4 regions of the Staphylococcus sp. 11262D007BW genome follow, and region 3 is predicted to be linked to each of the others. Evidence: predicted binding sites of a transcription regulator. Region 3 holds the regulator's gene; each other region holds the start of a gene.
What was found. Region 3 encodes Rex, which represses fermentation and respiration genes when NADH is low (regulators of the CRP and FNR family bind a similar motif). Its sites were predicted from a motif close to TTGTGAAATATTTCACAA; they were not measured.

Region 1 (7,757 bases), 320 kb from region 3:
CCGTCGTATCTCACCGTATGCCAAGAGGTACAATGTTTATGTATCACGCACAAGATAAGCACATCGAAACACCAGGATCTGAAATTTCAGGTACACGTGGTGGTTCACATAACGCACCAACACGTATTCACTTAAAACCAACACAATTAATGGGCGGTTATGCTCAAATCAGTTATTCGTTTAATTATTATGGACCAATTGGAAACCAACGTGATGTTTACGTTGCTGTTAGAAAGATGAAAGAGGTGGATTGGCTTGAAGATTAAAGCACAAGTTGCAATGGTATTAAACTTAGATAAATGTATCGGGTGTCATACATGTAGTGTAACGTGTAAAAGTACTTGGACTAACCGTCCAGGTGCTGAATACATGTGGTTTAACAACGTCGAAACAAAACCAGGGATTGGATATCCTAAACGTTGGGAAGATCAAGAACATTATAAAGGTGGATGGACACTTAATAAAAAGGGCAAACTTGAGTTAAAATCCGGCACACGTCTTAATAAAATTGCTTTAGGTAAAATTTTCTACAATCCTAATATGCCAGTCATCAAAGACTATTATGAACCTTGGACATATAACTATGAACATCTTACAACAGCGAAAGACTCTGAACATTCACCTGTGGCAAAAGCCTATTCAGCAATGACTGGAGATCGTATGGATATCGATTGGGGGCCAAACTGGGAAGATGACTTAGCAGGTGCACATGTTACTGGCCCACAAGATCCTAATATTCAAAAAATTGAAGAAGAGATTAAATTTAATTTTGATCAAACATTTATGATGTATTTACCACGTTTATGTGAACATTGTTTAAACCCAAGTTGTGTCGCATCTTGTCCATCAGGTGCAATGTATAAACGTGATGAAGACGGTATCGTTCTTGTCGACCAAGATGCTTGTCGTGGATGGCGCTACTGTATGACAGGATGCCCATACAAAAAAGTATATTTCAACTGGAAAACAAATAAAGCTGAAAAATGTACATTCTGTTTCCCACGTGTTGAAGCGGGTATTCCGACAGTTTGTTCTGAAACATGTACAGGTCGTATGCGTTATTTAGGTGTTTTATTATATGATGCGGATCGTGTTCAAGAAGCAGCATCAGCAGAAAATGAACAAGATTTATACGAAAAACAACTTGATTTATTCTTAAATCCATTTGACGAAGATGTGATTGAACAAGCAGAAAAAGATGGTATTTCACAAGAATGGATTGAAGCAGCACAAAACTCTCCAATCTATAAATTAGCCATTGAATATAAATTAGCGTTCCCATTACACCCAGAATACCGCACAATGCCAATGGTTTGGTATTGCCCACCATTAAGTCCAATTATGAACTATTTTGAAGGTAAAAATTCAGGTAATAATCCAGATGCGATTTTCCCTGCTATTGAAGAAATGCGTTTACCTGTTCAGTATTTAGCAGAATTATTTACTGCTGGTGATACGACAGCAGTAAAAGGATCATTACAACGTATGGCAATGATGAGAAGTTATATGCGTGCACAAAATACTGGACGAGAATTTGATACGTCACGTTTAGAGCGTGTGGGCTTAACAGAACGCCAAGCTAAAGATATGTATCGTTTACTAGCGATTGCTAAACACGAAGACCGCTTTGTGATTCCGACTTCACATAAAGAACAATACATGGATACGTATGCAGCACAAGGTAGTCAAGGTTACGGTGGAGAATACTTTGGCGCAAATTGTGATGGATGTGGCGTTCCAGTAGGTGCTGGCGGTAAATCTGGTAGAGAAATCTACAACGATAACTTCTATGGAGGGATTTTCCGTGATTAACCTTGAAACGTTGAAATACTATAAAGATACGTTGGGGTATATGAGTCAACAATTAAGTTTCCCGGAAAAGTTAACCTTCCATCCAAAAACATTCGAAGATATTTTCACTGAGGATCACCCAGCGTATCCTCACGTGAAACAATATCGAGCATTAATGTATGAAAAAAGTTTATCAGAAATTAAAGCACTGTACACAGATACATTTGACTTTAACAAGAAGACCACTTTATATATGACTTTTAATAAATTTGATACTCAAAAAGAAAGAGGGCAAATGTTAGCGAAACTCAAAGTTTTATATGAAATGTTTGGGTTAGAAATGCCGTCATCTGAGCTTTCAGATTACTTGCCATTAATGTTGGAATTTTTATATGCTGCAGAATTTGATGGCGATGATCGAGCACAAGAAAATACACAATTGCTCATTATGATTATTGAAGATGGGACTTATCCGATCATGAAATATTTAGAAGAAAAAGGAAACCCATATAGTCATTTAATTCGTGGCCTCCGTGAAACGTTAAAACGTTGTATCGTACAAGGTAATGAGGTGACGCAAAATGTTTAATCAGTTTCTATGGGTAATATTTCCTTATCTTTGCTTAGCCATTTTTATCATTGGTCATATTGCGCGTTATAAATTTGACCAATTTTCATGGACAGCAAAATCAAGTGAGTTTATTGAAAAAAAACGACTTAAATGGGGCAGTTTGATGTTCCATTTAGGCGTGATACCAGTGTTTTTTGGTCATGTCGTTGGTTTATTGGTTCCAGCAAGTTGGTTAGAAGCAGTAGGTGTAAGTGATCATTTATATCATATTGGAGCCGTGTATATTGGTAGTATTTTTGGTATAATAACGCTTATTGGAATGTTTTTATTAACTGCACGACGTATTACAAAACATAACGTACGTCGATTAAGTTCGGCGTCAGATATATTTGTTAACTTATTATTGTTACTTATTGTTTTCGTTGGCTGTTATGCAACGTTAGTAACAAATGTGACAACACCAGAGTTTGATTATAGACAAACAATTTCAATTTGGTTTAGAGGACTATTTATGTTGAGTCCTGATGCAAGTTTAATGACACAAGTTCCACTTGCATTTAAATTACATGTGCTGTTAGGATTTACGATTATGGCTTGTTGGCCATTTACACGCTTGGTTCATGTATGGAGTGTTCCTTTATCATATGCGAACCGTAGCTATATTATTTATCGTAAGCACAAAGTCTAAGATGGAGTGATGACCATGGAACAGATTGATGTTACGCAACATGACTATCAAGATGAGCTAGATACATTGCGTCGTGAATATCAATTTGACTTTGCTGGACTTGCCTTACCAATGGAAGATCATGTAGGCACTAAAATAAAGTGGCGTTTTGTTTCGGGAAACATCAATGATAGATATCAACGTATTATACTGCGTCATGGTCGAGGAGTAGCAGGTAACGTGATGAAAACAGGAAAACCTATGATTATTCGCGATGCTACTCAAAATGATATTCAAAATACTTTGTTTAATTTTCCAATTATTATTAGTGAGGCCTTAACGTCTCTTATTGCAATACCGCTTTGGCACAATCATCGTGTTAAAGGGGTGTTGTTATTTGGACAACGTGATGGCAAACCATTACCTGAAATAGCGCAACATATTTCGCAAATTAAAGGAATTGGACAATTAACAAGTGAAGATAAGGTGATTTCATAGTGAAGCAACAAACTGATGAACTATCGCAATTATTGAGTGCTTATTATCAAACGACGTCTGAAATGATTATATTTATTGATCGACATGGCAAGGTGATTTATATGAATGATGCGGCAAAACGTGTCATTTCACCAGATAATACGCTTAGTGAACCTTCTCATTCTATATGCGGACGATGCGAAGGGCATACCAATGAATATGGTATTCAAACTTGCTATAATTGTTTTTTAGAATCAGATACGATTGGTAATACGACGTTTCAAGTCTTTATGAGAACGACAGATAATAAGGTAGAACCTTTTACTGCTTCTTATCAAACGATTGATGAAGCGCGTCAAATCAAGGCGTTTACATTACAAAATGTCACACCTCAATTAGAACGCCAAGAAAAAGTGTATCAACGTGATATGATTCAAAAAACTATCGCTGCGCAAGAAAATGAACGAAAGCGTATATCTAGAGAATTACATGATGGTGTCGTTCAAGAATTAATTAATGTAAATGTTGAATTACGATTATTGAAATATCAAGAAGATATGGATGCATTAATGGAACAATCCAAAAATATTGAAGGATTAATGAGTAAGTTAATTGATGATATTCGAAATCTTTCGCTTGAATTGCGACCTTCTTCATTAGATGATTTGGGACTTAATGCAGCATTTAAGTCCTATTTTAAACAATTAGAAAATAATTATGGGGTTATTGTTAATTATCATTTCGATGTTGGAGATGAACGTTTTCATAATGAAGTAGAAACGGTTGTATATCGTATTGTTCAAGAAGCGGTATTTAATGCCATGAAATATGCAGCGGTTGATTCAATTGATGTCAATGTACACAGAGATCAAAACACGTTGTTTGCTGAGGTTTCTGACCAAGGATTAGGGTTCGATCCAAGTGATTCGCCAAAAGGGTCAGGACTTGGTTTATATGGTATGAACGAACGCGCAGAGTTGGTCAATGGCAAGTTAAATATTGAGACACAAAAAGGTAAAGGTACGATTGTGACATTAGAAGTACCGATTTACTAAAGTGAGGGGAATAATAGATGAAAATCGTAATTGCAGATGATCATGCTGTTGTACGTACAGGGTTTTCCATGATACTTAATTTTCAAAGTGATATGGAAGTTGTAGGGACTGCAGCAGATGGTGGCGAAGCCTATCAAAAAGTGATGGAGCATAAACCAGATGTTTTAATTATGGATTTAAGCATGCCCCCTGGCGAATCAGGTTTAATTGCAACAAGTAAGATACTGGATAGTTTTCCTGAAACAAAAATACTCATTTTGACAATGTATGATGATGAAGAATATTTATTTCATGTATTACGTAGTGGGGCGAGTGGCTATATTTTAAAAAATGCACCAGATGAACAGTTGTTATTAGCCATTCGTACAGTGTATAAAGGTGAAACATATATCGATCCGAAAATGACAACCTCACTTGTGAAAGAATTTGTTCATTCGTCAAAAAGCGATGAGTATTCAAACGATCCATTTAAGATTTTATCTAAAAGAGAACTTGAAATTTTACCGTTAATTGCTAAAGGCTACGGCAATAAAGATATTGCTGAAAAATTATTTGTTTCTGTTAAAACGGTCGAAGCACATAAAACACGTATTATGGATAAGCTTGACTTAAAATCAAAACCAGAATTGGTCGAATTTGCGCTTAAGAAAAAATTACTCGACTTTTAAATGATGAGAAGGATGCTTCACTTTTAAAGGCAGTTCAGTCAGTGAGTTTCATTAGTAGTCGTTGATTTATTTAGTAAGTAAGAGCCACGCACATATGTAGTGAACATTACATGATGTGCGTGGTTCTTTTTGTTTTTTAGCGATAGTGAACTCATCGAAATAGGTATAGGGATACACCTTAAAGATATTAGGGGAAATCCTTATGTTATTAATTTCACAATTAATATAGACTATGGTTAAAGGTAATTAATGACATATTAAAGTGAAATTATGAAGAAAGAAAAGGTGAATGAACAATGAAAAAATCGAGTGGAGGTTTGCAGTTAGGCATTCAAACGCTAAGTTTAATCGCTGGATTTATGGCATGGAGTATTATTTCTCCATTAATGCCTTTTATCTCACAAGATGTTTCAATCTCGCCCGCACAAACATCAGTCGTGTTAGCAATACCGGTTATTCTTGGTTCAATTTTACGTGTACCATTTGGTTATTTAACGAATATCATTGGTGCAAAATGGGTGTTCTTTGCAAGTTTTATCATATTACTTGCACCGGTCTTCTTACTCAGTGAGGCAACCACTCCTGGTGCATTAATGTTTGCAGGGTTCTTTTTAGGTGTTGGTGGCGCAGTATTCTCAGTAGGTGTTACATCAATTCCAAAATATTTCTCTAAAGATAAAGTTGGATTAGCCAACGGTATTTATGGTATGGGGAACTTAGGGACTGCCGTATCATCATTCTTAGCACCACCTATTGCAGGTATCATTGGTTGGCAAAATACAGTACGCAGTTATTTAATTGTAATGATTATATTTGCACTTGTTATGTTTTTCTTAGGTGACAAAAAAGAACCTAGAGTGAAAGTGCCATTAATCGATCAATCTAAAAAGTTATTAGCCAATTATAAATTGTATTACTTAAGTTTTTGGTATTTTATTACATTCGGTGCATTTGTGGCATTCGGACTATTCCTACCAAACTATTTAGTAGCTCACTTCGATATTAACGAAGTTGACGCAGGTATTCGAACAGGTGTCTTTATTGCGATAGCGACATTACTTCGTCCTCTAGGCGGTATATTAGGAGATAAATTTAGTGCCGTAACAATGTTAAAAGTATTCTTTGTATTAATGATTATCGGTTCATTTATTTTAGGTATTTCAAGTGAAATTATCTTATTTACAATAGGCTGTTTAACAGTAAGTGTTTCTGCAGGTATTGGCAATGGTCTTGTCTTTAAATTAGTACCATTTTACTTCAGCAAAGAAGCAGGTGTGGCAAATGGTATTGTCTCAATGATGGGCGGCTTAGGTGGTTTCTTCCCACCAATCGTGCTGTCAATCGTAGCTGGATTAACAGGTAGAAGTAACTTAGCATTCATCCTATTATGTATTTTCGGTATTATCGCACTCATTACAATGTTTGATTTAGCAAGACGTGAAAAACGTGAACGTCTTAGTGTAAAATAATAGTTTAGCAAAAGAGTTGTAAAGCAATCGATCATGTGCTTTACAACTCTTTTTTTAGTTATGAGAGGAAATGCGTTTTGATGATGGTTTCAAGTATTAACGGTAACTCTTCATAAGCACTTTTTTGATGAAGACGTTCGGTTACTTTATGCGCATCTTTACCAATAGGACCACAATTGATTAATGGTGCTTGAATACGTTCGATGGCTTCAAAAGGGATCGTATACGTTTGATTGAACACAGGTGTATTCTCTTGGTAGGCATCAAATTGTGAACCAGCTGGTGATGGTCTGACATAGCTAAGGTCACTAATCCCGTTAAAGTAATGTATTCTTTTTGAGGTGCGATTAAACTGATCTTGAAGTGTCTTTTCAATGGTTTGTCCGATAGACACAATTAACGGATGGGAAGATGTATTTGTTGCCGGATAATAAGGTGGTGCGAAAAATGTCACAACAGTAGGTCCAAGGTCACGGCATAGTTTCATGAGTTGATCAACAATACTAATTGATTGTAGATGTGGCTCATGCTCAACCGTTGTAGCATGATGTATGATGTGGTGAACTTGGGAACTAGAGTAGTGGTTGAAAGCGTATGAAAGGAGTTCATGATAAGTCATGACATTGATGTTAAACTGTGGTGTGATCCCTTCGCTATGCAGACGTGTTAAATAGGCGTTGAACCCTTTATCAACTGCCCGTTGAACGGCTTGATTAAATTGGGCGAATATCGCATTCGCATGTTGTTTAAATAAGAAAAGATTGAACAAAGCGACAGAACGGAAGGGAGTTTGGACATCATAGTGATGCTTAATATCCTGAACTAACAGACTCACAGGAAACGGCGTTGATTCACCGTCAAATGACTCCTTAAATGTATCGCTGTATTCAATTTCTTGTTGGATAAAACTTAAAATATAGTTTGAACTTAACCCATTTGCAGGTGTACCTACATGTGTTTCTTTACCATAAACTAAAACACCGGGCATAATTTTACCAATAGACCCTGTATAGTAGTAATGATTCATGTCATTACCGGCTTGTTGAAATGTCGGTTCAC
Region 2 (7,757 bases), 350 kb from region 3:
GTATGTGGTATTAGTGAATCATTTGGTTCTGGTGGTAACCCAAGTCCAATGACAGCACTAGGTGTATATTATGCGATGAAACGTACTGCCAAAGAAGCATTTGGTAGTGATAGTTTAGAAGGAAAAACGATTGCGGTCCAAGGTGTAGGTAATGTTGCATATCACATGTGCGAATACTTACACAAAGAAGGCGCTAAATTAATCGTTTCTGATATTAATGAAGAAGCGGTGCAACGTGCAGTAGACGACTTTGGTGCACAATCTGTTGATACAGAAGAGATTTATAGTGTCGATGCTGATATTTTTGCACCATGTGCTTTAGGCGGTATCTTAAATGATAATACAATTCCAACGTTAAAAGCTAAAGTAGTATGTGGTAGTGCGAATAACCAACTACTTGAAGAAGATAAACACGGTCAAATGTTAAAAGATCGCGACATTATGTATGCACCAGATTTCGTAGTAAATAGCGGTGGTGTTATCAACGTATCTGATGAATTACAAGGATATAATCGTGAACGTGCTACGAAAAAAGTAAAAGGTGTTTACGATCAAATGGATAAAATCTTTACAATTGCGAAAGACGAAGATATTTTACCACTTCAAGCTGCAGAACGTTTAGCAGAAGATCGTATTGAAGCGATGATGCGTGTGCACAGCAAATTCTCTTCAAAACCAAATAATCAAATTCAATCATAATTAAATGATTAAAGAAAACAGTGAGGTTTAGTGTGTTAGCACTAGACCTCATTTTTTTAGGTAAAACATTTAAAAGGGTTTCGATTACGAGACTTCTAAAGGGTGACTTATGAGGATCAGGCGTTTAAAAATACTGGTTGCACCTTAACGCCTCGCGTTACTGAGCATTTCGAACAAATGTGAGTTAGTGATCAGTATGCATATGAACGCGAGTGAATAGGTGTTCCTCTCTATGCCAAAGAAGTCTCGGCTAAGGTGGCAATCAGTGGAAAGTGTCTCGAAATCAAGAAAGCACTATATCCAATTGACTGTTTCTTAATGTTTATTAAACAATCATTTTAAATGGATTCGATTGCGAGACTCCTAAAGGATGACTTATGAGTATTAGTAATTAAAAAACTGATTGCACCTTAACGCCTCGCGTTTCTAGGCGCCTCACCTCAACTAATTTTGTCTTATATAAAAATGTTAAATAAGAAGACAAAATGGATTTTCGGTTTCGGCTTTATGCCAAAGAAGTCTCGGCTAAGGTAGCAATCAGTGGAAAGCGCCTTGAAACTAAGAAAGCACTATATCAATTGATTGATTCTCGATGTTTATTAAACAAACATTTAAAAGGATTTCGATTATGAGACTCCTAAAGGATGACTTATGAACATAGTGAATTACGTCATCCTTACACATACGAACGTGAGTGAGTAGGTGAACCTTAATTTATAATCCGGCTTCGTGCTGCAAAACTCTCAACAAAATGAGACACTTCACTAAAACCAAAGATCGGTTTGAGTTCAGCGCTCGATTTTGCTCGGGGCCAAACCGCTTTCTTCCGCACTTTTAGGTGTTGGCGGTGAATTTGAAGATGTCTGAGTTATATATTTTAAAGATATGTGATAAGAGGTAATGGATGATGGTGCCGCTGATTAAAGGGACGATGATGTAAACGAATAGTACGAGTGCTAAGTTAATAAGGTTACTATCCATGAGTTCAATGGCTTTTATCGGGCCAACTAATCCGACTAACCCGAATCCGGCTGTTTCTTTTGTACCTTCAATACCAACGAGTGCGCCTACTGCACCTGTGATAGCAGCTGTGAGTCCAATCGGTAATAAGATGATTGGATAGCGGATGGCGTTTGGCATCATCATCTTCATCGCACCTAGTAATATAGCAATTGGCACGCCAACTTTATTAACACGTAATGTGCCAATGAATAAAACAATGGCAGTTGTCGCAACGCCTATAGCAGCAGCACCAGCCGCTAATCCTGATATACCAATCGCCAAACCAACTGCGATCGTCGATACTGGTGAAATAATAATAAAAGAAAATAAAACAGCAATTAAAATACACATGAGTATAGGTTGTAAGCTTGTAAATGTATTAACAATTTCTCCAATAGCTAGTGTTAGTTGGCTCACATAAGGAAGTGTCATCATACCAATAAAGCCAGGGATTCCACCCACAAGTATAGGCAATAGAATAATGTTTAAACTCCCAAATTTACCATCAAGCCATAATACGAGTAAAACAGCAATGGCAGCAGTGATCATCGTGTTGATTAAATCACCAATGCCTACAATTTGCCAACCTGTTTCAGTGACTTTGGCTGCACCTGAGCCTACAAAAGCAGCAGCGCCCACAATAGCCGTGCTCATCGGGCTAAGTTTAAATTGTAAAGCAATTAATACACCCACAATCACCGGAAGCGCATATTGAATGCCTAAGACGACTTGGTGAAGGGTACTAAAAATAGAAGCATAGCGGCTTAAATATTCAAAAAGTCCGCCTAAAACAGCATTAGGAATAAGGCCAACGATAATCGCAATGGCTAATCCATTTAATACATTGAAAGTAAACTGTTTAATTGTAAAGGTTTGATTGTTTGTTTGTGTCATAGTAGTTGATACTCCTAACAATGGATTTTTAAAAGTTAATAGTTATTATGGCCTAGAGCTAAAAGAAATTCAACATTATTTTTAGAAAACTCTAACTTTTTACTGGTTTAGTATCCTATTAATTTGTATTTATAAATGCATAAAATAAAAGATACTTATCTAAGGGGGAAGATAAGTATCTTTAGATTGTAATAATAGGAGTATGATTTCGTTTTAATTATTGTGAGATGGGCGTTTTTCCTTTGAAATTAACGTACTCATATGCTTTTTCAACATCGCTATCACTAGGCGGGCAGACATTATTAAGTTGGTAGGGGATACCAAGTGATTCCCATTTGTGAACGCCAAGTTGGTGATATGGTAATAATTCAAACTTTTCGACATTATCAAGTTCATTTATAAATTCACCTAACGCGCGCAAGTCTTCGGGGGCATCAGTAAGACCTGGTACAAGTACATGACGAATCCAAATAGGTTGTTTTCGTTCGGATAGATAGCGAATATAATTTAAAATATGCGTATTCGAACGGCCGGTTAACGCTTTGTGTTTTTCATTTTGAATGTGCTTAATATCAACCATCATTAGGTCTGTGTAGGGTAAGAGTTGATCAAAGTGTCTTCTAAAAGCTTCTGTGTCATTTGCACACCCTAATGATGTATCAATGCAGGTATGAATACCATGCTGTTTTAATGATTTAAAAAGTTCTTTAATAAAGGGCATCTGTAGTAAAGGTTCACCGCCGCTTAGAGTAACGCCACCTCCTGATGCACTAAAATAAGGCTGATAAGGAAGAATTTCTGTTGTTAATTCCTCTACAGTGGCTTCTCGAGATGCGTTTTTTATATTCCATGTGTCAGGGTTATGGCAATATAAACATCTTAATAAGCAGCCCTGTGTAAAAATAATATAGCGTAGACCTGGACCATCTACAGTACCTAAACTCTCAACAGAATGAATGTAGCCTTTCATTATTTCTCCCTCATCTTTCTACCTTTTATTTACATTGATTCATGGAATGTTCTTGAAATAACATCGAGTTGTTGTTCACGTGTTAATTTAATAAAGTTGACTGCATAACCTGAAACTCGCACGGTTAATTGCGGATATTCTTCAGGGTGTTCCATGGCATCAATTAAAGTGTCTCGGTTAAAGACGTTAATATTTAAGTGATGTCCACGTTGTAAAGCGTAACCATCTAAAATACCTACTAAATTGTGTTGTTGTGTATATGATTCTTTACCGAGTGATTTAGGAACGATACTAAATGTATTTGAAATACCATCTTTACAACAATCGTAAGGTATTTTAGCCACTGATGATAGGGAAGCAAGCGCACCATGATCATCACGGCCATGCATTGGGTTAGCACCAGGCGCAAATGGTTCGCCAGCTTTTCGTCCATCTGGTGTGTTGCCGGTTTTCTTACCGTACACCACGTTTGATGTGATTGTTAATACACTCATTGTATGCTCTGAATTTCGATATGTTTGATGTTTACGTAACTTTTGCATAAAGCTTTCGACTAGTTGAATGGCGATATCATCAACGCGTGCATCATTGTTACCATATTTTGGATAATCGCCTGTTGTTTCAAAGTCTACCACAAGCCCATTGTCGTCACGGATTGTGCGAACTTGACCATATTTAATTGCTGATAATGAGTCAGCTGCGACTGATAATCCGGCGATACCAGTGGCCATTGTACGATGCACATCAGTATCATGTAATGCCATTTCGATACGTTCATAGCTATATTTGTCATGCATATAATGGATAACATTGAGTGCATTGATATACACGCCAGCAAGCCATTCCATCATCGCATCGAATTGTTGATATACTTCATCATAATCTAGCACTTCTGAAGTAATAGGGGCGAAGTTTGGTGCTACTTGTACGCCAGATTTTTCATCTTTACCACCATTAATAGCATATAGTAATGTTTTAGCGAGATTAGCGCGTGCACCAAAGAATTGCATTTGTTTACCGATACGCATAGCAGAAACGCAACAAGCGATACCGTAATCGTCTCCATAACTTTCACGCATTAAATCATCGTTTTCATATTGAATTGCGCTTGTTTTAATACTCATTTTTGTACAATAGGTTTTAAAATTTTCAGGTAGACGTGTTGACCATAATACAGTCAAGTTTGGTTCAGGTGCAGGTCCTAAGTTGTCTAAAGAATGTAAGAAACGGAATGAGTTTTTAGTGACCATATGACGTCCATCGATACTAACCCCACCAATAGATTCAGTAACCCATGTAGGATCGCCAGAAAATAATGCGTTATATTCTGGTGTACGCGCGAACTTAACAAGACGTAATTTCATAATAAAGTGGTCAATAATTTCTTGTACTTCAGATTCTGTGATGCGACCATCTTGTAAATCTCTTTCAGCATAGATGTCTAAGAATGTCGAAGTACGTCCTAAACTCATTGCAGCACCATTTTGTTCTTTAATGGCTGCAAGATAAGCAAGGTACAACCATTGAACGGCTTCTTTAAAGTTTTCAGCAGGTCGACTTAAGTCAAAACCGTATAATTCACCAAGTTGTTTTAGCTCGCTTAAAGCGCGATATTGTTCAGAAACCTCTTCACGTAAGCGAATGATGTCTTCCGTCATTGTAGTAGAAAGTTGATTGAAATCTTTTTGTTTTTCTTCCATCAAGAAATCAATACCATATAATGCGACACGGCGATAATCTCCAATAATACGACCACGGCCATAAGCATCTGGTAATCCAGTGATAATACCAGCTTTTCGACAAGCTAACATTTCTTTAGAATAGGCATCAAATACGCCTTGGTTGTGTGTTTTGCGATAGTCTGTAAAGATATGTTCAGTTTCCTTATCAAGTTCATAACCATATGCTTCACAAGCAGCTTTAGCCATTCGAATACCACCAAATGGTTGCATTGATCGTTTAAATGGCTTATCTGTTTGTACACCGACAATTTGTTCGAGAGATTCGTCTAAATAACCCGCATTATGAGAGGTGATTGTGGATGGTACTTTAGTATCCATATCCCACATCCCACCCCGTTCGCGTTCTTCTTTTGTTAAGGCCATGACTTGATCCCACAATTGAGTGGTTGCTTCGGTAGGACCAGCTAAAAACGCATCATCACCTTGGTAGCCTGTATAGTTGAGTTGAATAAAGTTACGAACATCGATTTGGCGTGCCCAACGTCCCGTTTTGAACCCTTCCCATGCATTTCGTGTTTGTTTACTATTGTGTATCATAATAACCCTCCAATCAGTGTGTTCAACTTTTCACAAACAGTGTAACATCATTTGTGAATTAAATCACTATAAAGTGTAAGCGTTTTAAGAAGTGTCATAATTTAGTTTTATTTTGATTGAAAAGTTGTCACAATTATGAAAATAAATTTATAAGTATATTAATGGTTATTGTGTTTTAAATGGTTGATAAGATTAATATTAAATCGTTTATGAGCAAAGCGGTTCAATGTTTAGGTGAGAATGTACTATGATGGTGATAAAGATACAAGGAGGTTGAAACTATGGCTAAAACAATTATTTTAGGTGCTAATGGCGGTGTAGGCCAACACCTTGTTAAAAAGATGAAAGCACAGAATGAGGATTTTGTGGCAGGTGTCCGTCAATCCTCTCAAAAAGAAGCATTAGAAGCTGATGGTATTAAAGCTGAACTTGTAGACGTAGCAAAAGCATCTATTGAAGAGCTTGCAGAGCAATTTCAACAATATGATCAAGTTATTTTTTCAGTAGGTTCTGGTGGTAGCACTGGTGCTGATCAAACTATTATTGTTGATTTAGATGGTGCTGTAAAAGCCATTAAAGCTAGTGAAAAAGCGAACGTTAAGCACTTTATTATGGTTTCAACATATGACTCTAGACGTGAAGCGTTTGATGAGAGTGGCGATTTAAAACCTTATACAATCGCTAAACATTACGCAGATGATTATTTAAGAAACAGTCAACTGACTGCGACAATCGTTCATCCAGGTGCATTAAAAGATGACCCTGGTACTGGTAAAGTAGATGTGGCTGCTATTTTTGACCAACCTGAAAAACGAGAAATTCCACGTGAAGATGTTGCAAGTGTGCTATATGAAGTAGCCACACAAGCCGACCATCAAGGAAAAGAATTTCAAGTATTAACAGGCAAAACACCAATCGCTGAAGCGTTAAACAATCTGTAAATAGATATTGAGTTTACCCTCTGATATGGACTTAAAGATTATCCATATTCAGAGGGTTTTTATTTGTTAAATTTTCATGAACACTTTGCTAGCTATTTCCCTTACATATTAAAAACGTTAAAATAGAAGTTAATTAAAATAATAATATAGGGTGAGAGTCACGATGAAATTTAATGATGATATAGAGCAAATGTTAGGGGAGCTGTCGGACAAAGAACGGGCACAGTTTGAAAAAGAAATGAGTTCATTATTCAAAGATAATATGGATAGCTTTTTAGAAATGTCGAAAAATAGTATTACTGTGCTAATGTCAGACTATAAAGTAGACGATGTAAAAGCATTGTGTAAAGCACACGATATTAAAGGTTATTCAAATTTAAATAAAGACGAGTTATTACAGCACTTTATTGAGTCATTAGTAGATGAGACGTACTTCAAACAAGAAGTTGCTAAGATGACTAAAGCGCAACAACTTGCTTTGGTTATGACAGCTGAGATGAATGAGAGATTTGATGCGATTGTTACACCTGTTCAATTTGACGATACCTTCTTAATGTTTAGTATTGATGAAGGACACGGATACTACAGCCTACACTTACCGGATGAAGTGAGTGACAAAGTTCGCCAATATATTCAACAAGATGAGCACCTACGTCAAATGACATTAGCTTATCAATTATTAGTAGCGTCTTCTAATTTATATGGATTATTCTCTTATACGCAACTTCAAAATGTATATCGTCATTATTTAGGAGTTGCGTATAGTTTAGTCGACATACAAAACTGGTTAAAACGCGTTGAATATGTGAATCCAGAAATGACAAGCTTTAGAGTCGTTAATGGTTTAATTGCAAGCAAAGGATTACAATTTGAAGAAGCAGAATATCCTTATTTCTTAAAAGAAGCTAAATACTATATGCCAGAAACGATAGATGCATTTTTAACTTATGAAGACAATGTATATGGTATCGA
Region 3 (7,757 bases):
CAAGCACAAGAAAACAATATCGAAGTTAGTGTAGAAGTAGCGGATGAGATTGATGCTATTAACATGGATTTTATTGATTTAAGTCGTGTTTTAGGTATTATTATGGATAACGCCATTGAAGCTTCTCTAGATATTGAGAACCCAATGATACAAATTGCATTTATTCAAACTGATGATGCTGTACTTATTATTATTATGAATAAAGCACCAGATAATTTACCGAAACTACATACTTTATTCCAAGAAGGCTATTCTACAAAAGGGTCTGGTCGAGGTCTTGGTTTATCTACACTAAAAGAAATTACAGATAACACACCAAATGTATTATTAGATACAACGATTGAAAATCATTATTTTATACAAAAATTAGAAATCTTAAATGAAGATTTGTAAGGAAGTGACGATACATGAAGATTCTGATTTGTGAAGATGATCAAAAACAACGTGAACGTATGGTTGAAATCATTGAAAACTATATTATGATTGAAGAAAAGCCTATGGAAATTGAAGTCGCTACCGATGATCCATACGAAATTTTAGATACAGCTAAAAATATGACTGATATCGGTTGCTACTTTTTAGACATTCAACTCGAATCAGATATCAATGGTATCAAACTAGGTAGCGAAATTAGAAAGCATGATCCTGTGGGCAATATTATTTTCGTGACAAGTCATAGTGAGCTAACATATCTCACTTTTGTCTATAAAGTCGCAGCACTCGATTTCATTTTTAAAGATGATCCTGATAACTTACAAACACGCATTATAGATTGTTTAGAAACTGCATTAGCACGTTTAGATTTGTTAACTAAAGACAACACTATTGAAACATTAGAGCTTAAACGTGGTAGCAATTCTGTTTATGTCAATTACGATGATGTGATGTTTTTTGAATCATCTCCTAAATCTCATCGCCTTATTGCGCATTTAGATAATCGCCAAATAGAATTTTATGGTAATTTAAAAGAAATTGCTCAATTAGACGATCGTTTTTTCAGATGTCACAATAGTTTTGTGTTAAATCGTCATAACATTACCCATGTTAATTCTAAAGAACGCATTGCATATTTTAAAAATGATGAATTTTGTTATGTATCAGTACGTAATTTAAAGAAAATATAATGACATTAAAAAGGGACAAAAGCCGTTACGCTTGATGTCCCTTTCTTTTTTATAACACTATATTTCGTTATCTTCTTGTGAAGCTTCAGTTTGAATATCATATTTTGACATTTTCAAATACACTTGTCCTGTTTCAGTGGAGACTTTAATTTTATTAGAGTTGTCACTTGGAAAAATTCTAGAAGTTAAAACTTTGTCTCCTTCATTACAGAAAATTTCAATACTTGAAGTGTCTACAAAAATACGCAATTGATATAAATCTTCATTCAATGTTGCGACACGATCTGTTCCTTCGACTGGATATGGCAATTGACCGCTATCAAAACGCTCTAAAGTAACCTCTCTAGTTCGGCTATTATAGCGTATGGTCGTATGTTCCATTTTTGAAGCTCTTAATTGGAACTCAATCGCTGATGCTTCATTGTCTAAAATATCAATAATAAGTTCATATTGCTTACCTTCGTATGGATTTAATTGTTTAACAAACTTGTCAGCATAACCTAGAGCTGTTTCTTTTTCTCCACGCAATTTTCGTAAATGCATATGTGGTTTTTGTTTCAATCGACCATGTTCTACTACTAATGTGCGAGGTAATGTTAAACAGTGCGCCCAACCTTCATCATCAGTGGGATATTGTGTGTCAGGTAGGCCCATCCACCCTATTAATACACGTCGCCCTACTTCATCTTCAAATGTTTGCGGCGCATAGAAATCGAAACCATGATCTAATTCTTGAAAAGGACCATGTTCAAATACTAACGTGTCAAAATCAAGTTTACCCATGATGTAGCCACTTTGATATTGATTTCTAAATGCAGTATTGGTCGCTTCTACCCCTTGAGGAGAAAACATTAAAAAATCATATCCATTAATATTAAAGTAATCTGGGCATTCCCACATATATCCAAAATTGGTTAAGTCCGTTTGAATTTCTCCTAAAAATGTCCATTGTGTTTCAGGGTGATCCGCTTCATATAATAGCGCACAGCCTGTCATATCTTCTCTTTGAGCACCGATGATGGCGTATAGCTTATGATCTTTTTGAAACACTTTAGGATCTCTAAAGTGTTGTGTATAGCCTTCAGGCGGTGCTTCAATAGCTGGTGGTGTTATTTTATGTACTTCCCCTTTTTCATCTACTTTAGCAATCATTTGTCTACTTTCTCTTTGCCACTGTGCTGTACGATGATTAGCAGTATACATATAGTAAAGTGTATCGTTAAATACAAAGGCACTTCCGCTATACACACCATGACTATCGTAAGACGTATCTGGCTTCATAATAATGCCTTCACGTTTAAAATTGGTTAAGTTCGTTGCTTTATAATGGTCCCAATATTTTAGGCCATGTACAGCACCTAAAGGGAACCACTGATGAGATAGATGATATTGCCCGTTAAAATAAATTAAACCATTTGGGTCATTAAGCAACCCCGTTATAGGTTGTATATGAAATCGTTGTCGAAAAGAAGATTGAGCAACTTTTTGTTTAAGCGCTTCGTAAGTTTGATCATCAATATCTTCAAGTTTTCGATAACGTTGATCTCGGCTCCATTGCTCCATGGAAGCGTACCTCCTCTTTAATGTATTAGTTACTTCTTGGTTTATCAATAGAATATAAAAACTATAACGTTTATATTCATCTTGGAGAAAAACGACTTTTCTGTTGATATGTATCTATCAATCTTAATATTGTGATTGTATTACTTATATCAGTCGTTTCCCTTACTCAATATGTAATGGTGAATGACGTTACTTCACCTTAAAACTTTAAATTCTATTTTATCATATTCCTAAAGGCTCATGTCAGACAACCCTAACTTCTCTTTAAATATAAAATTAATATCAATATTCTATTTTATGAGCTTCAATTGAAGGAGGATCATCTGAGTATTCTATCGTTTCTTTGTTATACTCAACATAGAGATTATATAGGGGGATGATTAAATGGATAAACAAATGCACTTAGGGGTGTTGTGTTATAGTACAGGGTTACACCCCGCTGCATGGCGACTTGATCACTCACGTATTAATGAAATTGGGACGATTGAGTATTTGATTGAAGTTGCACAATTAGCTGAACGTGGAAAATTGGATGCTTTCTTTTTAGCAGATGGACAATATATTTCTGGTGAAGAAACTGGACACCTTTCTTATTATTTTGAACCAATGACCGCCCTAGCTGCCATTGCTCGAGAAACGCATGCGATTGGTTTAGTCGGTACAATCTCAAGCACGTTTTATGAACCCTTTCATGCTGCTCGTTTGTTATCAAGCTTACATACAATCTCTCAAGGTAGAATAGGAGCCAATATCGTTACTTCACAGTTTGATAAAGAAGCCCACAACTATTCTATGCATACTTTACCACCTCTAGAGACACGTTACGAAAGAGCAACTGAATTTATCGAGGTCATGAAGCGATTGTGGTCCTCTTTCTCTGATAAAGCGATTCAAAATGATAAACAATCTGGTAAAGGGTTAGATGCGCAGTATATTCAACCGATTCATCATAAAGGCACTCATTTTTACGTCGATGGTGCTTTAAATATTCCTTCCTCTGATAAACTAGGAAGACCTTTACTCTTTCAAGCCGGCACTTCCATTCCTGGTCGAAATGTCGCAGCGCAACATGTGGATGCGATTTTTTCGATTGCTTGGAATAAACATGATGCTAAAACGTTTCGAGATGATATTCATCAACGCGCTCAACAGTTTAAACGTACACCACCACTTGTATTGCCAGGCCTTACTGTTTACGTTCATGAAAATGAACAAAAAGCTTATGAGATGAAAGAAAAGTTAGATAGTTTCATTCCTTTACAACATAAACAAGCTCAACTTGAAAAAGCCATTCAGTTTGATACAAAACATTGGGAATTAGATGAAATGGTACCGACGCTGCCACCTTATGAAGCACATCCTAAAAAAGTGACTCGTTCAGTGTATGAAGCTATTCGAAATGCAGTCATTACAGAACATCTTACTTTAAGACAATTACTTGAGCGTTTTTCGACTTGGATTGGTCATAAGACCATCGTAGGTACACCTGAAAAAGTAGCAGATGAAATGATTGCATGGTTTAAAGACGAGGCTTGTGATGGCTTTATGCTCATGCCGCCAACCATCCCTGAGTCTTTTAACCAATTTGTCAATTTAGTCATTCCCATTCTTCAGGAAAGAGGCGTTTTTCGTAAAGATTATGCGCAAGCTCGCATTGCTTCTCACTTTAATCGACATTAAGTTCAATTACGAATGCTTAGGTGTCTTTGAGTGTGCTCACTTTTACAGCTAAGCACAAAATACGGGAAAGCATGCAATGTTTCACTTTTCACTCTTTTTTAACTGTATACTTTAACCATACTCCAATTATAAAACTCCCTTCCCAATATTAAAAAAATGTTCCTCAAAAAAGAGGAGTCGTGTCCTTCCCATTGGCACGGCTCCTCTTTTGATTGCGTCTCTCAGTTTAAATATTTAATTCATCAGATTATGCGCTATACACTGCTTCAAAAGTTGTCCCCTCAACAAAAAGCTCTAGGCGCATTGTTTTAAAGGTTCGCCTGCTCATCTTCATTCGCATGCATAACGTGCACTAACTCACTGCGTTCGAAGTTAATCTCGGTTCGCCTGCTCATCTTCATTCGCATGCATAACGTGCACTAACTCACTGCGTTCGAAGTTAATCTCGGTTCGCCTGCTCATCTTCATTCGCATGCATAACGTGCACTAACTCACTGCGTTCGAAGTTAATCTCGGTTCGCCTGCTCATCTTCATTCGCATGCATAACGTGCACTAACTCACTGCGTTCGAAGTTAATCTCGGTTCGCCTGCTCATCTTCATTCGCATGCATAACGTGCACTAACTCACTGCGTTCGAAGTGCACGTAATTGTCCGCACTTTGTTAATCCGGCTACGTGCTGCAAAACTCTCGACAAAATGAGTCGCTTCACTAAAACCAAAGACCGGTTTGAGTTCAGCGCTCGATTTTGCTCGAGTTCTGACCGCAGCACTCCGCACTTTGTTTTAATCCGGCTCCCAATTGCAGGGTTCTCGATAATACTACGTGACGCGCAAAAATCAAAGAGCGATTTTCGCTTGTCCCTAGGTATTACATCGAACCCTGACTGCAATTGTCCACACTCTGTTTTTAGTTCCCGTAATTTTTCATGAAGAATAGTAAGGATTGGAGTTCGACGCCTAGGTCGATTTGATGTACTTGAACGTTGTTTGGTGTGCTTAGGCGTTTTGGTGTAAAGTTTAATATGCCTTTGATGCCGTTATCGACAAGATAATCTGTTACTTCTTGTGCTACACGTGCTGGTGTCGTTAAGATGATGACTTCAATGTGATGTTCTTTTATTAATTTTTTGATGTCTTCCATAGATTTAACCGTCACATTTCCAATTTGTGTGCCAATCAATGCTTCGTCTATATCAAAAGCTTCTGTAATCGTCATGTCATCATGTATGGAAAAGTTATAATTGATTAATGCTTTCCCTAAATGACCTACACCGACAACGCCTATATTGATGACTTCTGAATCACTCAACTCTGATTTAAAAAACTCTAATAAACTGTCTATATTATATCCGTAACCCTTTTTTCCTAATTCTCCAAAATAAGAAAAATCACGACGAATGGTTGCTGAATCTATATTTAAACCTTCACTAATGGCTTTAGAATTTACACGATCTTCCCCTTTTGCCTTTAAGGTATTTACAAATCGATAATACAAAGGCAAACGTTTCAATGTTGCACGTGGTATTTTATTTATTTCTTTCACTATTTATCCTCCTTTGAAATAGTGTTCATTCTTGTGAGACTGTTCACAGTTAATACTTAAATTATACCTGAATTTATTATGTATTAAAACAGTAACTATTTTATACTTTGTGGCTTTATTGTACAATAAGTATTTGAGAGGAGTGTCCTTCATGATATTAATGCAATTAAGTCAAATTAGTAAATCCTTTGATGGCGAAACAATCTTTGAAAATGTCAATTTAGAAATAAAAACCGCTGAACGTATTGGTATAGTTGGGCGAAATGGTGCCGGTAAGTCAACATTAATGAAACTCATTGCTGGTACAGAGACATATGATGAAGGCCATATATCAAAAGTAAAAAATTTACGCATTGGTTATTTAACCCAACAAATGACTTTAGATACCCAAAATACAGTGTATGAAGAAATGGCTAAACCCTTCCAAGACCTTCTATCTATCTCTAAAAAAATGGAAGAAGAAGTGGAATGGTTAAGTGAACATGCGGATGCTCATGATTCTGACGCCTATCAAGAACATCTATCAAGGTATGAACAACTATCGAATACTTTTGAACAACAAGAAGGTTATCAAATTGATAGTAAAATCAAAACGGTCTTAAATGGGTTAAATTTTACAGAAAAAGATTACAATCGTACGGTTAATGATTTTAGTGGGGGTCAAAAAACACGCTTATCTTTAGCTCAAATGTTATTGAGTGAACCCGATATTCTATTACTCGATGAACCGACGAACCATCTTGATATGGAAACCACTGAATGGCTTGAAGATTATCTCAATTATTTTAAAGGCGCCATCGTTATCATCTCACACGATCGTTACTTTTTAGATAAAATCGTTACACAGATTTATGATGTTTCTTTAGGCGAAGTTAAACACTATATTGGTAACTATGAAAAATTCATTCAGTTACGCGACCAATATTATGAAAAACGTCTACAAGAATACGAACGTCAACAAGCGGAAATTAAACGACTTGAAACGTTTGTTGATAAAAATATCACACGTGCGTCGACAAGTGGTATGGCAAAAAGTCGCCGCAAAATGTTAGAAAAAATGGAACGCATCGCGAAACCTATGATTGATGCTAGAAGTGCTAATATCCAGTTCAATTTTCAACGTAACACAGGCAATGATGTGTTTCATATAAGACATCTAGAAATTGGCTATGATCATCCGATTACGTCTCCAATTCATTTAGAGGTGCAAAAAGGAGATCATATTGCGATTATCGGCCCAAATGGTATTGGAAAATCAACATTTATTAAGACGCTTGCACAACGTTTACCCGCTTTGTCTGGTGAGATAGTACAAGGTGCAAACTTAAAAATTGGCTATTATGACCAAAAACAAGCAGAATTTTCATCTAATAAAACGATTTTAGATTACGTTTGGGATCAATATAAACATATTCCTGAAAAAGATATACGTGCTATTTTAGGTCGTTTTCTTTTCACACAAAATGATGTTAATAAAATTATTCATGATTTATCTGGTGGCGAAAAAGCAAGACTTCAACTCGCTTTACTCATGTTAGAAGAAAATAACGTTTTAATTTTAGACGAGCCGACGAACCATTTAGATATTGATTCTAAAGAAATGTTAGAACAAGCTTTAACAAACTTTGAAGGCACTTTAATCTTTGTTTCGCATGATCGTTATTTTATCCGTGCACTAGCGAATAAAATCGTCGCACTTGATCATCATGGTGCAACCGTTTATCAAGGTAATTATCAATACTATCTTGATAAACTAGAAGAACAACGAGCATTAAGTGCATATCAAGAGCAAAAAGCAACAAATACAGAGCCTAGTCCATCTAAAACTGCTACAACGCAACAACA
Region 4 (7,757 bases), 240 kb from region 3:
ACCACTGCAGCAATAAGCACTGTACCGATTGTGTCCCATTTAAAATAAAATCCTAATATGATAATGACAATACCTATTAATTTAAGCCATTCCATCAAATCCCCCCTTGTGTCATTATCATACAATAATAAATACCAAATTTGTTGGAATAATCTTAAAATTTTAAATTTAATGGATGAATTTATTGCTTAATTAAACTAAAAAAGTGACACTAATGTGCTGCAAAACGCCCGAAAAAAGCCCAGGACGCATCAATTAGAAAAACAATTGCTGCTTCCTGGGCGATTTTGTTCGGGCCAAACCGCTTTCTTCCACACTTTGTTTTTAATCCGGCTTCAGAAAGCAGAAATTTCAACAGAACTACGCAAGGCGCAAAGATTAAAAAAACAATCTTCGCTTCTTGCTTGATTCTGCTCAATTTCTAAACGCTTTCTTCCGCACTTTGTATAATCCGGCTCCCAATTGCAGGATTCTCGATAATACTACGTGACGCGCAAAAATCAAAGAGCGATTTTCGCTTGTCCCTAGGTATTACTTCGAACCCTAACCGCAATTGTCCGCACTTTGTTTTAAATACCTAAATTATCTCGATACATTTGTACTAATTCTTGTTTATTATTTTCATCAGGGATGAAGTAATATACCCCATCATCTTGGATACCACCAGAACCTTCTAGTGTATGACGATTTACTGTATCATTCGCATCCTTATACTTACTGCGAATGGTATTAAGTTCTCCTAGTGATAAATCTGTCGTTACATTGTTGCCAAGTTGGTCCATTAATGCATTGAAATTCGTAATAGAAGAAACGCCAGAAAGTTTATTCGCAAGCCCTTGTAGTACAAGTTGTTGACGCTCTTGACGACCAAAGTCTCCACCGGCCCCTTCTTCTTTACGGCTTCGAATAAATGCCATGGCCTCTTCACCATCTAAATGCACTTGTTCACCCTCATTAAATTGATGGTTATTAACTGAGAATGTTGCATTACTAACGACATCAATGCCACCTAACGTATCAATAGTTTCTTTTAGACCATCCATATTCACTGTCGCATAATGATCTATAGGTACATTCATTAAACTTTCTAATGATTTTACTGCCATATCAGGACCACCATAAGCGTAGGCATGATTTATTTTTTCAGTCGTTCCTTGCCCTACGATCTCTGCTTGTGTGTCACGCGGTATACTAATCATGTCAGTCGTTTTCGTTTTAGGGTTCACAGATAATAGCATAATTGTATCACTACGTTCACCGCTTCCCTCACTTTCACGTACCGAATCCGAATCGACACCAAATAATGCAATAGAGAAAGGTTCTCCTTTATCTAAATCCACCTCTTTAGATCGTAATTCTGAATAGTTGCGATCTAATGGATTATGAATTGCACCACCTACTGCAAAAATTTTAAAAGCCAAATAAGCGATCGCAATAATTGCTAAAATAAATAAAATACCTACAATCCATAATAAAGCTTTAACAATCGGATTTTTCTTTTGCTTTACTCTTTTATATTCCACACAGCCCACTCCATTCTTTATAAGGTGTCTATCAAAGAGAAAGACACTACACTTAACGTCGATGGAAGCCTTAATTATGGCTTGTTAGTCATTTCAACATCAATGCGTTACATTAAGTTATTGTCTTTATCTCATTTGCTAGTCAATATGCCATACGTGTGTGAAGAGAGGTTGAGACACCGTTAATCGGTTTCCCAGAGCATTAATGCTTGATATCTCAACCCCTACTCTTTTATTTTTATATTCTATCCAATTTTTTATAAAATGAAATCCGCCTTAAGACGCAAATTAATTTTTTTGGTAACCGCCATCTTTATTTAAAATTGTTAATATTTCTTCATAGCAGCCTGGATTACTAATAATAAAAGGACCACCTTTTGTAAAATCAATCGGTTCCTTATCAAAATTAGTCATTTTGAGCCCAAGCTCGCTTGCAAATAAAAATTGTGCACCGATATCCCAAGGTTTTGCGTTTGTATGAATGTGCGCACCAAATTGTCCTGTAATGACTCTTAGAGAATCTAAACCACAAGCCCCCATCAAACGAAAGCCGAATGAAGCATCTAATAAATCGTGAATCGTGTGGTCGTTCATCACTTTATTATTAAAGGAAATCATGACATCTTTTAATGGTTGCACTGCTGGTGGTGCTATCTTTCGGTCATTCATAAATACACCGTGATGTCTTACTGCTTTATAAATGTGACCTCGTGGATAATCATATATGTATGAAAGGACAGGTTCACTATCGATAAAATAACCTATAATAATACAAAAATCATTTTGTTGTTTTACCAAGTTAGCAGTCCCATCTATTGGATCAATTAACCAAGTGTGTCCTGTTTTTAATGTATCGGTATCATGATGAAACTCTTCACCGTACAGTTGATGATCTGGATAATAGCGGTTTAAAAATGTTTCAAACTGTTGTTCTATCGTTTCATCTACATTTGTCACAAGGTCAAAACGATTGCCTTTATTGTCTGTTTTTAAAGTATTCATTAATTCTGGGATGAGTGTATCTAATGTTTTAAGCCACTCATGAATCTGTTTATCAATATTATGTAATTGATTGTCTGAAATCATAACATCTCTCCTCCATTTGATTATATTATACTGATATACATAATAACCAACAATCATAAAAAAACCGGATGACTCGAGTCAACCGGTATAGAAAGGAAAGTAAGTAATAAATATTGAAGATGTTAAAACTAGAACTAGTACAACTCATCCATTTCAAACACTATCGCCATGATAGTTACCCCTCATTTGAATAGATATCGTACCATCCCCCTAGCAACTAAATTAACTATACCACACCTTAAAATAATTGTAAACGCTTTCTAAAACTTTTTCTTTCTTAATTTAAAACTATTTTGTGGTCTTCGCTTACCTGCTCACGCGGAACAACATATTTTCTCTCTAAAATATTAAGGTTAATAAAAACGAAATAAAGTTATTCAATACGTGGAAGGCGATTGTCACACCTAAATTACGGCCACTTTTTAAATATAGCCATACGATAGGGACTGCTAAGATAAGGTAATCAATTATTTCAAAAGGAGACTGCGCCCCTAAAATATGTAAAGCCGCAAAGCCCACAACCGAAATAACCGCCATCACTTTAAAATTGAATTTCTTGCCAAGTTCACCAATAAGTATATGACGGAAAAAGATTTCTTCAACAATTGGACCTAAAATGACGATAAATGCAAAGCTTAATGGAAGCAATGCTGTATTATTAATCATTTCATTAATAATCATTTCATTTTCAGACTCGGCATATTGAAATGGTTCAGGCAACCATGGTTTTAAAACATTGTAAAGTACTGAAACGGCATATGTAATAATATACACACCCACAATCCATTTCCAATATGTTTTAATGCCTTCTATACCTGCTAAAAAACGTGTCTTCATCGTTTTTAAGTGTAATAACCAAAAACTCAGGATAACAAGTAAATAACTTATTACAGAAACTACCATCGTTAGTACGATGCCATATGTTAAACTAGTTTCTGTTATCTCACCACCATTTATAAGTGTGGTGCCAATAGATATACTGAAAAAGATAAACGCTAAAACAAATTGTGAGACAAGCACAATCGGAATTAACCATAAATCTCTCCACGCTATATCTCTCCAACGATAAGCTGTCATAAAATCACTCTCCTTTAATATATTAACTTTCAGATAATTAAGTAAAATTCTATCTCATGTGTTATACTATAATATATTAATCGAAAGGATGACAACTATGAATCTACACTCTATTCCTACTTATTCTGAAGCCATAAAGCATTTAGCTGAATTACTGCATCAAGCTACTTTTTTTGATTTACACTATTTATCAACATCATTTGATGATCGCGCTGCACTCGATCAACTTCACGAGCTTGTTTCAAGTTATTATCAACAAGCACCCCGTCCTGATACATTGAACTTCACACCACCCTATTTTTATGAAGCGTACTATCAATGTTTAGACAATCTTTATCACAACCCTCTCATTCGTATTGATTATGGCAATCAATCCCTCGTTAATCGCGGATATATTACAGTGATACAAACCGCACAGCAGCACCTTTCACTCTCTCAATAATTTTTTCAAAATAAATAGAGGTTAAGACTTAGCGCATTGATATGCATCGCTTAGTACAAGCTTTGCATGATTCAACGTACTTTTAGTCTTAACCTCTAAAGGCTCTAACTTATAACATTAAATCTTTTTTATCGCGTTTATGATAACCACGCATAAAGAAAAATGCTGACATAAATCCTAAGAAGATAAATCCGATAATCACAGATACGCGTGTTTCAACATTAATAATCATCCCTACTAATACAAGTAGTAAAAAGACAATTGTTAAATAGTTTGTAAACGGCGCTCCTGGCATTTTAAATGGATGATTTTCTATTTTTTCTGGATATTTACGTCTAAATTGAATATGACTGATTAAAATCATAAACCACGGTACCATACCTGGTAAGATTGATGCACTGTATACATAAACGAAAATACTTTCAGATCCTTCAATAATCATTGGTAACACAATATTTAAAATAACCCCTATAAAGATACCAATGGATACTGCAAGAACTGTGTAGAATGGTACTCCATTTTTCATAACTTTTGTGAATATTTTTGGTAATTGACCGTTTTGAGCTAAAGTGAAAATCATACGACTTGAACTGAAAATACCTGAGTTACATCCTGACATCGCTGCAGTGATCACAACAAAGTTAATTAAACCAGCCGCGATTGTAATACCTACCTTAGCGAATGTTGCCACAAACGGACTACCAATATCTTGTAGTTCATTCCAAGGATAAACTGTAACGATGACAAAAATAGCGCCTATGTAAAAAATAAGAATACGCCAAATAACACCGTTTACCGCTTTCTTAATGTTCTTTTGTGGATCTTTCGTTTCTCCAGCTGTAATCCCTATTAACTCTACCCCTTGATATGAGCCAATAACAATAGATAACGCAAAGAAAAAGCCAATCCAACCATTTGGTAAAAAGCCACCATGCTCAGTTAAATTACTTAACCCGATTGGATTTCCGCCGTTCCCTAATCCGAAGAAAATCAAACCGAAGCCAGCAATAATCATTAAAATAATTGTGACAATTTTGATCATTGCAAACCAAAATTCAAACTCACCAAATGCTTTAACTGAAATCGCGTTAGCTGCTGTTAATAATACTATAACGATAATACCTGGTACCCAAGACGGTAATTCTGGCCACCAAAACTTCATGTATTCTCCAACTGCAATAACTTCAGACATACCAACTACAATCCACTGAAATATATTCGCCCAAGATGTAATATACCCCGCTACTGGATGAATGTAGTCTGTTGCATAGTTAGCGAACGAACCTGTTGTTGGATAAAGATAAACCATCTCTCCCATCGCGCGCATCACTAAGAATAAAAATAACCCCGCTATTAAATAAGCGAAAATAACTGATGGACCTGTCCACTCGATTGTACTTGATGCCCCCATAAATAGGCCAACACCAATTGTGCCGCCAAGTGCAATCATTTGAATCTGACGTGAACTGAGGCCTCTGTGTAATTCATTGTTTTCCATAACAATCCTCCATCTCTTATTGAACCCCTATTCAAAATATTAAAACTACATGGCGCTATTATACTACAAATCGAAAAGAATAGAAGCATTTTCAGTAAAAAAATGTAAACGCTTTCCAAATTAATTAAGATATTATTTTATATTTACATCATTCTTGTTGAATCACCGCATTTTTCATGTAATGAAGGAAATATTTATATTTGCTGAAAAATGTCATAATATAGTCATAAAAATTTATTGTGAATCTATTCACAATAAATATCACCTTTTTTATAATAGATATATTACGTTAGAAAGGAAATATCGAGTTATGGAACATAAGAACATTAAATGGGATAGTATTTTTTATGGGAGAGAATGGGTTGCGAATATTATAGACACAATTAATAAAAAGGATGTATTACAAAGTTTTTATCTCAAACGTTATCTTTTTCGTGCGATGATGGCCGGATTTATTATTAGCATCATTACCGTGTTTGTATTAATGGTTAAATCAAGCTTAGCACCTGATTTACCACCTGGATTAGTGAACATATTGGGCTCAATTGCATTTAGTTTTGCGCTTGTGTTAATTCTCTTCACTAATTCCGAATTATTAACAAGTAATTTTATGTATTTTACAGTAGGATTATATTATCGTCTCATAAAGCCAGGCCGTGTTCTTAAAATATTTTTATTATGCTTTTTCGGCAACATTTTAGGTGCCGTTATTTTATTTGGTTTAATGCGATTAACAAACGTGATGACACCAGATATGATTAATATGTTAACGGACACTGTGCATACGAAATCAGTTACGTTTAGCTTTCAAAATATATTGGTTCGAGCTATTTTTGCCAATTTCTTTATCAACATTTCTTTAGTTATTGCTATGCAAATTGATGACGTCTTCGCTAAAATGTTTGTCATGATGTTTGGTGTAACGATTTTTGCATTTATGGGCTATGAACACGTCGTTTATAACGCTTGTTTATTTATTGGCACATTATTTTATAATTTGCCTTCCCTTGAAATGGGTCATGTCATTAAAAATATTATCGCCGCATTTATCGGAAACTATATAGGCGGGGGTCTAGTGATCGGATTATTTTATGCTTATCTCAATGACCATGGACAATTTAAATTGATTAAGAAAAATAAGAAATCTAATATGCTATAATAAGGTCATTAATTTAAAAAGGAGCGACTTATGACTCAACAACGTCTTATCAAAGGCCTATTTATCGGAATATGTTTAGGGCTCATCTTTTTCTTCGCGAATTGGATGAGTCAAACCACACCGCTTATGCCTTTAATTACCAAATCTATTTTAATTGCGATTGTCTTTATTGTACTGTATGTATTAGTATTTAGTTTACTAAGTTCTGAACAACGTAAATTACAATATGGACCGCCTCTTATGATTTGTGTCATTCTTGGGATTTTGGCAGGGGTTTGGTTAAACTTAGAACTTATTGGCGCATTAGTTGGCATCGTCATTGGTTTACTGATAGGCTATATTCGTGGTCGTAAATAAAGGAGCTTATTATGAATACTTTAACTTTAGGCATTATCATTATTGTTATTTTATTAATCAGCTTTATACCTAACGCAATCATGGCATACAAAGCCACTAAAGAAGGCGTACCAAATACCCGCTATAAGTTAATGGTCGGTGTCGATGGTATTTTACTTGTTCTTATTATAGTAGCCCTTTACTTTATGTTATAGCGCACATTATTAAAACGATGAATAAAAAGTAGCATTGAGTCATTTAATACTCAATGCTACTTTTTTGTTATATTTTACCTTGTAGAAAAAAGTAATATACAAGTACTGCACCTAATAAATACAACACCACACCAATGATTGCCGAACGAATATGAACTTTCATCGGTATGTGTTTTTGAAAACGTGGCGCAAGTATAAGGTTGCCACACAGAATAATGAGTGGGCCAACGATAAATAATACAATCATCTCACTACTCATAACTACATCCCATTAAAATATCGAGAAACCACAGTAGATAAATCGATATCCTTTGCTTTAATTGGTAAATGTGAAAAATCATTAACTTGTGTCATTGCATTGGTGTTAACAATAACATCTAATCCTGCAGTTACCGCTGCAGTAGCGCCTCTTACTGAATCT

Region 1: ACEE93_RS08395 (nitrate/nitrite transporter) is a predicted target of Rex. The motif match lies at 5,432-5,449, and genes of this name have one in related genera.
Region 2: pflB (formate C-acetyltransferase) is a predicted target of Rex. The motif match lies at 5,896-5,913, and genes of this name have one in related genera.
Region 4: ACEE93_RS08030 (formate/nitrite transporter family protein) is a predicted target of Rex. The motif match lies at 5,864-5,881, and genes of this name have one in related genera.

Annotation. Positions count from the first base shown of each region.
Region 1 is NZ_JBPWPJ010000001.1:1,671,328-1,679,084, reverse strand. It holds gene ACEE93_RS08430 (nitrate reductase subunit alpha) at 1-266, shown strand, start outside; gene narH (nitrate reductase subunit beta) at 256-1,812, shown strand; gene narJ (nitrate reductase molybdenum cofactor assembly chaperone) at 1,805-2,380, shown strand; gene narI (respiratory nitrate reductase subunit gamma) at 2,373-3,050, shown strand; gene nreA (nitrate respiration regulation accessory nitrate sensor NreA) at 3,066-3,527, shown strand; gene ACEE93_RS08405 (sensor histidine kinase) at 3,527-4,561, shown strand; gene nreC (nitrate respiration regulation response regulator NreC) at 4,579-5,229, shown strand; gene ACEE93_RS08395 (nitrate/nitrite transporter) at 5,526-6,698, shown strand; gene ACEE93_RS08390 (M20/M25/M40 family metallo-hydrolase) at 6,757-7,757, opposite strand, start outside.
Region 2 is NZ_JBPWPJ010000001.1:1,701,445-1,709,201, reverse strand. It holds gene ACEE93_RS08550 (Glu/Leu/Phe/Val family dehydrogenase) at 1-699, shown strand, start outside; gene ACEE93_RS08545 (PTS transporter subunit IIC) at 1,534-2,595, opposite strand; gene pflA (pyruvate formate-lyase-activating protein) at 2,813-3,568, opposite strand; gene pflB (formate C-acetyltransferase) at 3,595-5,844, opposite strand; gene ACEE93_RS08530 (NAD(P)-binding oxidoreductase) at 6,126-6,785, shown strand; gene ACEE93_RS08525 (hypothetical protein) at 6,949-7,757, shown strand, end outside.
Region 3 is NZ_JBPWPJ010000001.1:1,350,322-1,358,078, forward strand. It holds gene agrC (quorum-sensing sensor histidine kinase AgrC) at 1-393, shown strand, start outside; gene agrA (quorum-sensing response regulator AgrA) at 408-1,124, shown strand; gene ACEE93_RS06725 (sucrose-6-phosphate hydrolase) at 1,182-2,687, opposite strand; gene ACEE93_RS06730 (NtaA/DmoA family FMN-dependent monooxygenase) at 3,072-4,367, shown strand; gene ACEE93_RS06735 (redox-sensing transcriptional repressor Rex) at 5,277-5,912, opposite strand; gene ACEE93_RS06740 (ABC-F family ATP-binding cassette domain-containing protein) at 6,064-7,757, shown strand, end outside.
Region 4 is NZ_JBPWPJ010000001.1:1,590,183-1,597,939, forward strand. It holds gene ACEE93_RS07995 (DUF969 domain-containing protein) at 1-95, opposite strand, end outside; gene ACEE93_RS08000 (hypothetical protein) at 212-418, opposite strand; gene ACEE93_RS08005 (LCP family glycopolymer transferase) at 570-1,523, opposite strand; gene ACEE93_RS08010 (inositol monophosphatase family protein) at 1,812-2,609, opposite strand; gene ACEE93_RS08015 (CPBP family intramembrane glutamic endopeptidase) at 2,949-3,686, opposite strand; gene ACEE93_RS08020 (hypothetical protein) at 3,784-4,128, shown strand; gene ACEE93_RS08025 (amino acid permease) at 4,238-5,626, opposite strand; gene ACEE93_RS08030 (formate/nitrite transporter family protein) at 5,937-6,785, shown strand; gene ACEE93_RS08035 (hypothetical protein) at 6,816-7,142, shown strand; gene ACEE93_RS08040 (hypothetical protein) at 7,154-7,336, shown strand; gene ACEE93_RS08045 (hypothetical protein) at 7,404-7,583, opposite strand; gene ACEE93_RS08050 (HAD-IA family hydrolase) at 7,598-7,757, opposite strand, start outside.